3 regions of the Arthrobacter sp. StoSoilB5 genome follow, and region 1 is predicted to be linked to each of the others. Evidence: riboswitches for the same ligand, from Rfam matches in the RefSeq annotation. Region 1 holds a riboswitch; each other region holds the start of a gene.
The links. A riboswitch is a leader RNA that binds a small molecule or an ion and turns the genes downstream of it on or off. The one in region 1 is predicted to bind glycine.
Positions count from the first base shown of each region.

Region 1 (3,273 bases):
CACGGTGTCAGCGTCGATGAGCCGCAGGTTGATGCCGCGGGCTTCGGCGGCGGCGATGACCTTGTCTGCCTTGCCGGGGACGCGAACGGTAAGGGTGTCGAAGAAGGATGCGGATACGAGTTCGCGGCCGGCCTTCTGCAGGGTCGCAGCCAAAACACGGGCGTGGCCGTGGACGGTTTCAGCAATCGCCTTCAGGCCTTCCGGACCGTGGTAAACCGCGTACATCGAAGCCACGATCGCGAGCAGTGCCTGGGCCGTGCAGATGTTGGACGTGGCCTTCTCGCGGCGGATGTGCTGCTCACGAGTCTGCAGGGCGAGGCGGTACGCGGGTACGCCGGCGTTGTCCTTGGAGACTCCCACGATGCGGCCCGGAAGCGTGCGCTCCATGCCTTCGCGGACGGCCATGTAGGCTGCGTGGGGGCCGCCGAAGAACAGCGGAACGCCAAAGCGCTGCGCAGTTCCGACGGCGATATCGGCACCCTGTTCGCCTGGGGGCGTGATGAGGGTGAGCGCCAGCAGGTCTGCTGCCACAGTGACCAGGGCACCGCGTTCCTTGGCCTCGGCGATCACAGAGGAGTGGTCGAAGACGCGGCCGGAAACGCCGGGTTGCTGCAGGACGACGCCGTTGATGTCGCCGTCGGGCAGTCCGAGAGAAAGGTCAGCGACCTCAACCTCGAAGCCGAGCGCTTCGGCGCGGCCTTTCACGATCGCGATGGTCTGCGGGAGGAGGTCGGCGTCCAGGACCGTCTTGCCGTCCTTGGCGGTCTTGGACTTGTTGGCGCGACGCATGAGCAGCACCGCCTCGGCCACAGCGGTTGCTTCATCCAGCAGCGAAGCGTTGGCCACGGGAAGCCCCGTGAGGTCCTGCACCATGGTCTGGAAGTTCAGGAGCGCTTCAAGGCGGCCCTGGGAAATTTCCGGCTGATAGGGCGTGTAGGCCGTGTACCAGGCCGGGGCTTCGAGGATGTTGCGGCGGATGACCGGCGGCGTCACGGTGTCGTAGTAGCCCTGGCCGATCATCTGAACGGCCGTCTTGTTCTTGGACGCGAGCTTGCGAAGCTCGGCCAGGACCTGCACCTCGGTGAGGGCATCCTGCAGCTTGAGCGCCGTGTCCTGGCGAATGGAATCGGGGACAGCAACGTCTACCAGGCCGTCGACCGAGTCGTAGCCGATGGCCTTGAGCATGGTGTCAACGTGGGCTTGGCGACGTGCGCCGATGTGCCGGTCCGCGAAGGCGGTGGGGGTTGATTGAACAGTCAAGAGGAACTCCATGATTCAGGCGCCCAGTGAGCGCCACGATGATGTGGGTTCCTCCCCGCTCTGTATTGGACCTGAGAGATTCCGCAGGAATGGTTGCCTGCTTGCACCGTCGGTGAGCCCGGTTACCCGGACTGCTTTCCAGAGTTGCCTCGCCGTGGCGGTACGTGGGCCTGAGAGATTCCTGGGGAGGATTTGCTCCTACGGCGCCTGACTGGATGTACCGGCAGGACTCTCCCGCCACAGATCAAAAGCATTGCGTCACCCGTGGGTGACACGGTTCACACCATAGCTGGTTCCCCGTGAAACGCGCAACCACGGCCTCTACTTTTTCATGGCCTCGTGGATCTGCAGGGCGAACCAGAGCTGCGCCACCGTGGACGTTTCGCCCATGTCCAGCCCCGTCAATTCACCGATTTTCCGCATGCGGTAGATGATGGTCTGCCGGTGCGCGAAGAGCGCCGCAGCTGTCTTCTGCCAGGACCTTTGCGTGTCCAAATAGGTCCTCAGCGTGACGATGAGATCGCCTTCCTGGCTCTGCTCGTAGTCAAAAATCGGGCCGAGAAGGCGCCGGACCAGCGCCGTTCCTTCCTCGAAACCCGTCAGTCCGAGCCACGAAGGTCCCTGAGCGTAGCGGGACAGGCCAAGCTTGTTCGCCCGGGCGGAACCGAGCGCCCAGAGGGACTCCTGCAGGGCCCGTTGAATACCCGCAACCGCGGCCGGAGCACTGACCCCGATCGCGGCGCCGGGACCGGCACAATGCACCAGGACATTCTCCGGCACATCCGCGGGGACCACGACGTGAAGCCTGTTGTTGCGCCTCAGAGAGGCGGCCGAAACTCCGTGACGCCAAAGTTCGATGTGGACGCCCGCCAGCCGGTCGCCGTCGTCCGCTGAAACCGAGGCCACCAGGAAATCCTGTGTTGGGACATCGAAAGCCGCCAGCCTGCTTTCCATTTCCGCTGTCCCCAAACGGCCATCGATCGCCTGCAACAGGAACTCGCCCGCAAGCCGATGCCGCCCTTCAAGGGACAGGACGATGCGCGAAAGCTGCAGTCCCAGCACGGTTGCGGCGTGGAGAAGCACGACGGCGTCCGGGTGCGGTTCGCTGTTGGGCAACACCACCAAGAGCGCGTTGGCGTGGGTCGGAATGTCCATGGTCAGCACATGCCTGCCCCGAACCCTGTGCCACTGGAAGTTCTTTCCAGCAAGGGACACCTGTCCGGACAGCGGCGCCCATTCGTCTGCCAGGAACACCGGAAGCGGCCGGCCCTCAGGATGCCAGGGATGGAGGCAGCGCCGGTCCACCACGAAGAGCTCCGAATCGAGTTCGGTGGCCAACCGCTGGACCAGGCTCTGCCAATGGTCCTCGGACGCCCCAGCCGTCCGGAGAAGGTCGTAGACCCGCGCGGTTTGGCGCAGGCGACGCGATTCCTCCAACAGTGATGCCTCGGCAACCGAGCGGGCGATGGCGATGAACGGCAAGGGGTATGGGATGTTGATGAGAGGCAACGGCAGGCGGTCGCAGGCTTCCAGGAACTCCGGCAACAGCTCCGGTGCATGCATCTTCTCGCCGATGGCCAGGGCGCTGGCACCGGAGTCCATCAGCGCCTCGGCGAGCGCCACCTGGCCTGCCGCGTCCGCGGGAATGGAGAGCCCGTTGGTCATCATCAGCTCACCGCCCGTCACCCATTCCCAGAGCCGCGGCAGGTCTGAGGTGTGGGCCCAGATGATCCGGTTATCGCGGCCTGCCGCCCCCGCCAGGAGCGTCAGGCCCAGCTGCGGTTCAGCCACAAGTTCGGCGACGGTAATTGCCATGGGTTGGGCTCCCCTGTTCCTCTAGGATGGCGGCTTTTCGGGGCGTTTAGACATATGTCTAAGTGGCTCGGCCATTTGTAGTCAATGTACCGCTATTCGCAGTGACCGGCGTCACCAAGAATTGAAGTACGCACTTCCAGCTCAACGGCGAGCAACCCCTCAACCCAAGGATCCGGAATGACAATCCATAAGCCCATC
Region 1 covers NZ_AP024646.1:5,102,233-5,105,505, forward strand. Annotated here, with positions in the region: gene gcvP (aminomethyl-transferring glycine dehydrogenase) at 1-1,260, opposite strand, end outside; glycine riboswitch at 1,409-1,507, opposite strand; gene LDN75_RS23170 (PucR family transcriptional regulator) at 1,582-3,075, opposite strand; gene speB (agmatinase) at 3,253-3,273, shown strand, end outside.

Region 2 (3,273 bases), 1.0 Mb from region 1:
GCGTACCGGGAGCCGGAGTTCTCGAGTACCGGCCGTCGGGCAGGGAACCCCGGATTATCGCAGCGTCCCGGCGCGGCACACCGTACCGGGCCAAGGCTGGGTTGGTGGGGTATTACCCCCGCAGCGTCACCATGCGCTACCTGACTGAAGCGGCGGTGGACCGGTTCAGGGCAGCCGGTATCCAGCCCGGATTCGACCACGATCTTTGGCCGCTCCTGCACCGCGACGCCTTGTGGGCCTATTACTCCACCCTTGCCAGGTCGCAGCCTGCCGCCATCCGCGATGCGGCGCAGTTCCTCGCGGACCTTGAGGATGCGTTGCAGCCCCACGCGCACACCACCGCCAACTGGGAAAGCGACGTTGCCGCCTTGGTGGACAAGCACGTGGTTGCCTCCCGTCGACTGAATGTCCGCGGACTCGCTGCGCCGTTGGCCGGGCGCACTTTCGCGTCCCGCAAGGAGCTGGATCTGGCAGTAACCGCCTACCTTGACGACGACGCACGACGCTCAGCCCTGGGCGAGGCGGATCCCGTGAAAATGGCCATCGGCGCCCTCCACACGGGCAGGGCGATCCTCAAGTCCGTTGTGGCAGACGGGGGAATCACGGACGAATCGTGGGTGGCTGAACTGCGTGGATGGTTCGAATCGTTCGTTGAGCGCCTTGCAAGCGGAGCCCCGGCACTGCGTTCGGAGCAGTTGGCAGCTTTGGCGCGTGCCGGCGTCGTTGGTTTCGTTGGCCCCGACCCGAAGTTCAGCGTGGATAGAAGCGCTAAGGTTTTCCGTGCGGTTTCGCCCTGGGTCCACGACGGGCCCGCCGAGGCACCTACTTTGATTGAAGCGATGTCGCCGGCCAACCGGGTGGGCATTAATATTTCCCCGCTACTGGAGCAGCTCATGGCCGACGGCCTTGTGCGGACCAAAATCATGATGAGTGCCGAGGGCACGCCGGTACAAACAACGGGCTTGGATGTGGAACCGCACCCGTACAGACCTGTAGCTTCCAACGGCTCGGTGACTGAAGGCATGTATGTTTTGGGCCTCCAACTATCGGCGACCCAGTGGGGAACAGCCATTGCTGCAGAGGCGCGTCCTGCGACGGGGAAGGCGTATGCCAGCGGCCAGCGAACCCTGCGGGATGCCGACGAAATCGCTCGAAGTATTCTGGGCAGCTAGTTGCCTTCGGTTGCGATGAGTCCAACGCTTCGCTAGTGTGTGAGCTGCATCACCGGCAAGGTGGTGCGCGCTTTTGATCTGCGGCGGGAGAGTCCTGCCGGTACATCCCGTCAGGCGCCGTAGGAGCAAACCCTCCCCAGGAATCTCTCAGGCCCATGTACCGCCGCGGCGAGGCAACTCTGGAAAGCAGTCCGTCATCCGGGCTCACCGAAGGTGCAAGCAGGCCATCCCTGCGGAAACTCTCAGGTCCACCTACAGAGCGGGGAGGAACCCGAATCATCGTGGCACCCTGTGCCGCCTGAACAATGGAGTTCCTCTTGACGATTCAGCGCCCATCATCCGCCGCCTCCGGTCCAGCAGACTCGCCACATCTCGAACGCCAACTCAGTAACCGCCACATCCAGCTGATCGCCATCGGCGGTGCGATTGGCACCGGCCTGTTCATGGGCTCTGGAAAGACGATTTCTGCTGCCGGTCCCTCCGTGATTTTCGTGTACATGATCATCGGCTTCATGCTGTTCTTCGTCATGCGGGCCATGGGCGAGTTGCTCCTGAGCAACCTGAATTACAAATCCTTCAGCGACTTCGCAGCGGACCTGCTGGGTCCTTGGGCCGGGTTCTTCACCGGCTGGACCTACTGGTTCTGTTGGGTCATTACGGGCATCGCGGATGTGATCGCGATCGCCGGGTACTCCAAGGAGCTCTGGCCTTCCCTTCCGCTCTGGGTACCCGGATTGATCACCATCGGCATCCTGCTGCTCCTTAACCTGGCTACGGTGAAGGCGTTCGGCGAGACCGAGTTCTGGTTCGCCCTCATCAAGATCGTCGCCATCGCAGCCCTCATCATCGTCGGCCTGTTCATGATTTTCAGCGGCTTCCAGTACGACGCCGGACCGGCCAGTTTCACCAACCTGTGGAGCCACGGTGGCTTCTTCCCGAACGAATTCATGGGCTTCGTTGCCGGTTTCCAGATCGCCGTGTTCGCGTTCGTGGGCATTGAACTGGTAGGCACCACGGCCGCCGAGGCCAAGGACCCGGAGAAGAACCTGCCCAAGGCCATCAACTCGATTCCGATCCGCGTGCTGCTGTTCTACGTTGGCGCGCTCATCATCCTGATGTCCGTCACTCCGTGGACCCAGTTCGCCGCCGGCCACAGCCCGTTCATTGCCATGTTCTCCCTGGCTGGCCTGGGAGCCGCGGCGACCATCGTCAACCTCGTGGTTCTGAGCTCCGCTATGTCTTCGGCCAACTCGGGTATCTATTCCACGTCCCGCATGGTCTACGGGCTGGCCCAGGAAGGCGACGCACCCGCCGTTTTCGGGGCATTGTCCGGACGCAAAGTACCCCGCAACGCACTGTTCCTTTCCTGCGTTCTCCTGCTGTCCGGCGTCGTCCTCATGTATGCCGGCCAGGACATCGGCAAGGCGTTTGACATGGTGACCACTGTGTCCGCGGTCTGCTTCGTCTTCGTATGGTCGATCATCCTTGCCAGTTACCTGGCCTTCCGGAAGCGTCGGGCGCACCTGCACGATGCCTCCGCGTTCAAGATGCCCGGTGGCATAGCCATGGTGTGGGTGGTCTTCGCATTCTTTGCGTTCGTGCTCTGGACCTTGACCACACAGCCGGACACTTTTGCGGCGCTGCTGGCCACGCCGGTGTGGTTCCTGATCCTGGGTGTCGCTTGGTTCGTCCTGCGTCGCCGCCCGGCGCACCTGGCCCGCTACGCAGCGTTCCAGGCCGAGTTGGAGCAGGATTCCAGGCGCACGGCGGAGCCTGAGCTCGCCAAGAAATAACTGATAACCAGAAGGCAGGCCCCTCACGACGTGTCATCCGTGAGGGGCCTGCTTCATTCGGTCATGGCAAAGGGGTGCCTAGCCCCTCAGGCACTTCTGATATTCCAGCCAGGCAAAGGCATACCGGAGCCAGCCGACGATGTCGTACCACTTGTCGGGCTTGACCGGCGGAATGCATTGCGGCGGGTTCGTGCCGCTCCCGGCGACCGTCACCAGGGCCTTCACTACGGTCCCGGATTCGACGGCGGTGATCGGGTTGCCGTCGCGGTCGTTGTAGTAAACGCAGCCGTTGAGTTGATCTCCAGTGG
Region 2 covers NZ_AP024646.1:818,694-821,966, forward strand. Annotated here, with positions in the region: gene LDN75_RS03915 (FAD/NAD(P)-binding protein) at 1-1,172, shown strand, start outside; glycine riboswitch at 1,247-1,345, shown strand; gene LDN75_RS03920 (amino acid permease) at 1,478-2,965, shown strand; gene LDN75_RS03925 (hypothetical protein) at 3,044-3,273, opposite strand, start outside.
Region 2: it holds a riboswitch for glycine, as region 1 does, so the genes downstream of both, LDN75_RS03920 (amino acid permease) here and gcvP (aminomethyl-transferring glycine dehydrogenase) in region 1, are expected to answer to the same signal.

Region 3 (3,273 bases), 1.2 Mb from region 1:
TCACGCCAGCCCGCGGTCTGGGAGTCCGGTGCGAACGGGTGGATGGAGGCGAACTCGGGCCAGGAAATGGCTTCCATCTCGGCCGTGGCGTTCAACTTCATGGTGCAGGATCCGAGGGGGATCATGGTGCGGTCCAGCGCGAGGTCCCGATCCGAGAGCTTACGGATGTAGCGGAGCAGCTGAGTTTCGGAACGGTGCGTGTTGAAGACGGGGTGCTGCATGAAATCGCTCGTACGCTCAACGGAAGATTCCAGCGCGAAACCTTCGGCTGATTCAAGCACCGAAGCGTCGAAGACTTCCAGGAGACGGCTGACAATCTCTGAGGTAGTGGTTTCGTCAACAGAGATGCCCACCAGATCAGCGTCAATGCCACGCAGGTTGATGCCCTTGGCCTCGGCGGCAGCGACGACGTCGCCTGCCTTGCCGGGGACGCGAACGGTGATGGTGTCGAAGAAGGAACCGTGCAGGACCTCGACGCCGGCGGCCTTTAGGGAAGCGGCCAGCGTGCGGGCATGGCCGTGTGCGGTTTCGGCGATGGCCTTGAGGCCTTCGGGGCCGTGGTAGACGGCGTACATCGAGGCCACGATGGCAAGCAGTGCCTGCGCGGTACAGATGTTGGACGTCGCCTTTTCGCGGCGGATGTGCTGCTCGCGGGTCTGCAGCGCCAAGCGGTAGGCGGGGACACCGGCGTCGTCCTTGGAAACGCCCACCAGACGGCCGGGCATGGAACGCTCAAGGCCCTTCTGGACAGCCATGTAGGCGGCGTGCGGGCCGCCGAAGAAGAGCGGCACGCCCAAGCGCTGGGCGGAGCCGACGGCGATATCGGCGCCTTGCTCGCCCGGGGGCGTGATGAGGGTCAGCGAGAGGAGGTCTGCTGCCACAGTGACCAGTGCACCGCGTTCCTTGGCCTCGGCGATCACGGAGGAGTGGTCGAAGACGCGGCCGGAAACACCGGGCTGCTGCAGGACGACGCCGTTGATGTCGCCGTCGGGCAGGCCCTTGGAAAGGTCAGCGACCTCAACCTCGAAGCCGAGCGCCTCGGCACGGCCCTTCACGATCGCGATGGTCTGCGGCAGGCAGTCGGCGTCAAGGACGGTCTTGCCGTCGTGGGCGGCCTTATTCTTGTTGGCGCGGCGCATCATCAGGACGGCTTCTGCCACTGCAGTGGCTTCGTCCAGAAGCGAAGCGTTGGCGATCGGGAGTCCCACCAGGTCCTGCACCATGGTCTGGAAGTTCAGGAGCGCTTCAAGGCGGCCCTGGGAGATTTCCGGCTGGTAGGGCGTGTACGCGGTGTACCAGGCCGGGGACTCAAGGATGTTGCGGCGGATGACCGGTGGCGTGACGGTGTCGTAGTAGCCCTGCCCGATCATCTGGACGGCCGTCTTGTTCTTCGAGGCAAGCTTGCGCAGCTCAGCCAGGACCTCGACTTCGCTCAGCGCGTTCTGGAGGGTAAGGGCAACGTCCTGGCGGATGTCGTTGGGAACCGCGGTGTCTACCAGTGAGTCGACGGTGTCGTAGCCGACCGACTTGAGCATGGTCTCGATGTCAGCTTGGCGGCGGGCGCCAATATGCCGATCGACGAAGGTGGTGGAGGCAGAACTAACCGTCACGAAGGAACTCCATTACTTGGGCGGCGTTTGGGTACGCCACAGTGGCTCGGGTTCCTCCCCGCTCTGTATTGGACCTGAGAGTTTCCGCGCTGCCATGTTTGCATGACACATCGCTTGCACCGTCGGTGAGCACAGCTGCCCGCACGCCGATGGCGTCCGAGATTAGCCTGCTACTTTCCAGAGTTGCCTCGCCGCGGCGGTGCGTGGGCCTGAGAGATTCCTGGGGAGGGTTTGCTCCTACGGCGCCCGCATCACTTGCTTGCAGGACTCTCCCGCCGCAGATCAAAGGCATATTCAATTTTTTGCGTGCCCCTTGTGAAGACGCACCACAAGGCTCAATTGTCCTACGTTGTGGGCGTCGCCGCAAATGGATGGCCCGCTACTTGCGGAGCCGGTCCAGCACGCCCAGCAGGATCTCGACGTCGGCCTCCCGCCCGGCGTTGCCGCTTTCCTGGCCGCCCTCGAACATGGCGTTGAAATACAGGCCGTCGCCCATGTAGCTGACGGCTTTCGCTACCTCCGGGCCAACGTCCTCAGCCAGGACGTCCAGCCACTGTTGTTGAATACCGGCGAACTTGCGGCGGGTCTCTTCATGGGCCACTTCGGCCAGTCTTGTGGCAGCGACGAAAGCCCTATCCATGGGGGTTCCTGCCCACAGGGAGGTACGGATGAAGTACGCGGCCGAGCCATCCGGCGCAGCCTTCATGTGTTCGATGTCTTCCTGAGCCAACTGGTCCAGGCGCTCAAGCAGGGCGCTGATCAGCGATTCCTTATTGGGGAAGTGATAAAGCAGCCCACCCTTGGAGACGCCCGCCCGCTTGGCAACGGCATCGAGGGTGGCGGCCCGCTCCCCCACCTCGATGAGGAGGGCTTCGTAGGCATCCAGGACTGCATCCCGGGCAACTGGTTTTCGTGGCATGTATACATCATTCCCTACGGGATTGTTGGCGCTTAATTTGAAACTATACCGTCTGGACGGTACAGTAAGTGTCATGTTCACGCCGTCCTCGACCCCTGCTCCCCGATCCGCCCGTCCCGTCATGGATGGAGGCGCACCGTGGCGCGATTGGACGGCCCTGGCACTCCTGATGTTCCCGGTGCTGCTGGTGGCCGTCGACAACACCGCGCTCACGTTCGCCCTGCCCGAAATTGCCCGCTCCCTGGATGTGGGCGGCGTGCAACTCCTGTGGATCATTGACGCGTACCCGCTGGTGTTGGCGGCATTGCTGGTTTCCATGGGCAACCTGGGTGACAGGATCGGACGACGGCGGCTGCTGCTGATCGGCAGCACAGGCTTCGCGGCGGTTTCGGCTGCTACGGCTTTCGCGCCGTCCGCAGAGTGGCTGATTGCCGGACGCGCCGCACTTGGCGTCTTTGGCGCCATGCTCATGCCCTCAACGCTGTCCCTGATCCGGAACATCTTCGTCGACCCGAACCGTCGTCGGCTTGCGATTGCAGTGTGGGCTGCCGGTTTCTCGGGCGGCGCCGCCCTTGGCCCGATCTTTGGTGGCTGGCTGGTTGAGCACTTCTGGTGGGGTGCCGTCTTCCTGGTGGCGACATTCCTGCTCCTGCCGCTCCTGGCAGTCGGCCGCGTCCTGATTCCGGAATCCAAGGACGCCAATCCGGGCCGGGTGGACGTGCCGAGCATTGCCCTGTCCATGTT
Region 3 covers NZ_AP024646.1:965,933-969,205, reverse strand. Annotated here, with positions in the region: gene gcvP (aminomethyl-transferring glycine dehydrogenase) at 1-1,610, opposite strand, end outside; glycine riboswitch at 1,798-1,895, opposite strand; gene LDN75_RS04580 (TetR/AcrR family transcriptional regulator) at 1,990-2,529, opposite strand; gene LDN75_RS04575 (MFS transporter) at 2,603-3,273, shown strand, end outside.
Region 3: it holds a riboswitch for glycine, as region 1 does, so the genes downstream of both, gcvP (aminomethyl-transferring glycine dehydrogenase) here and gcvP (aminomethyl-transferring glycine dehydrogenase) in region 1, are expected to answer to the same signal.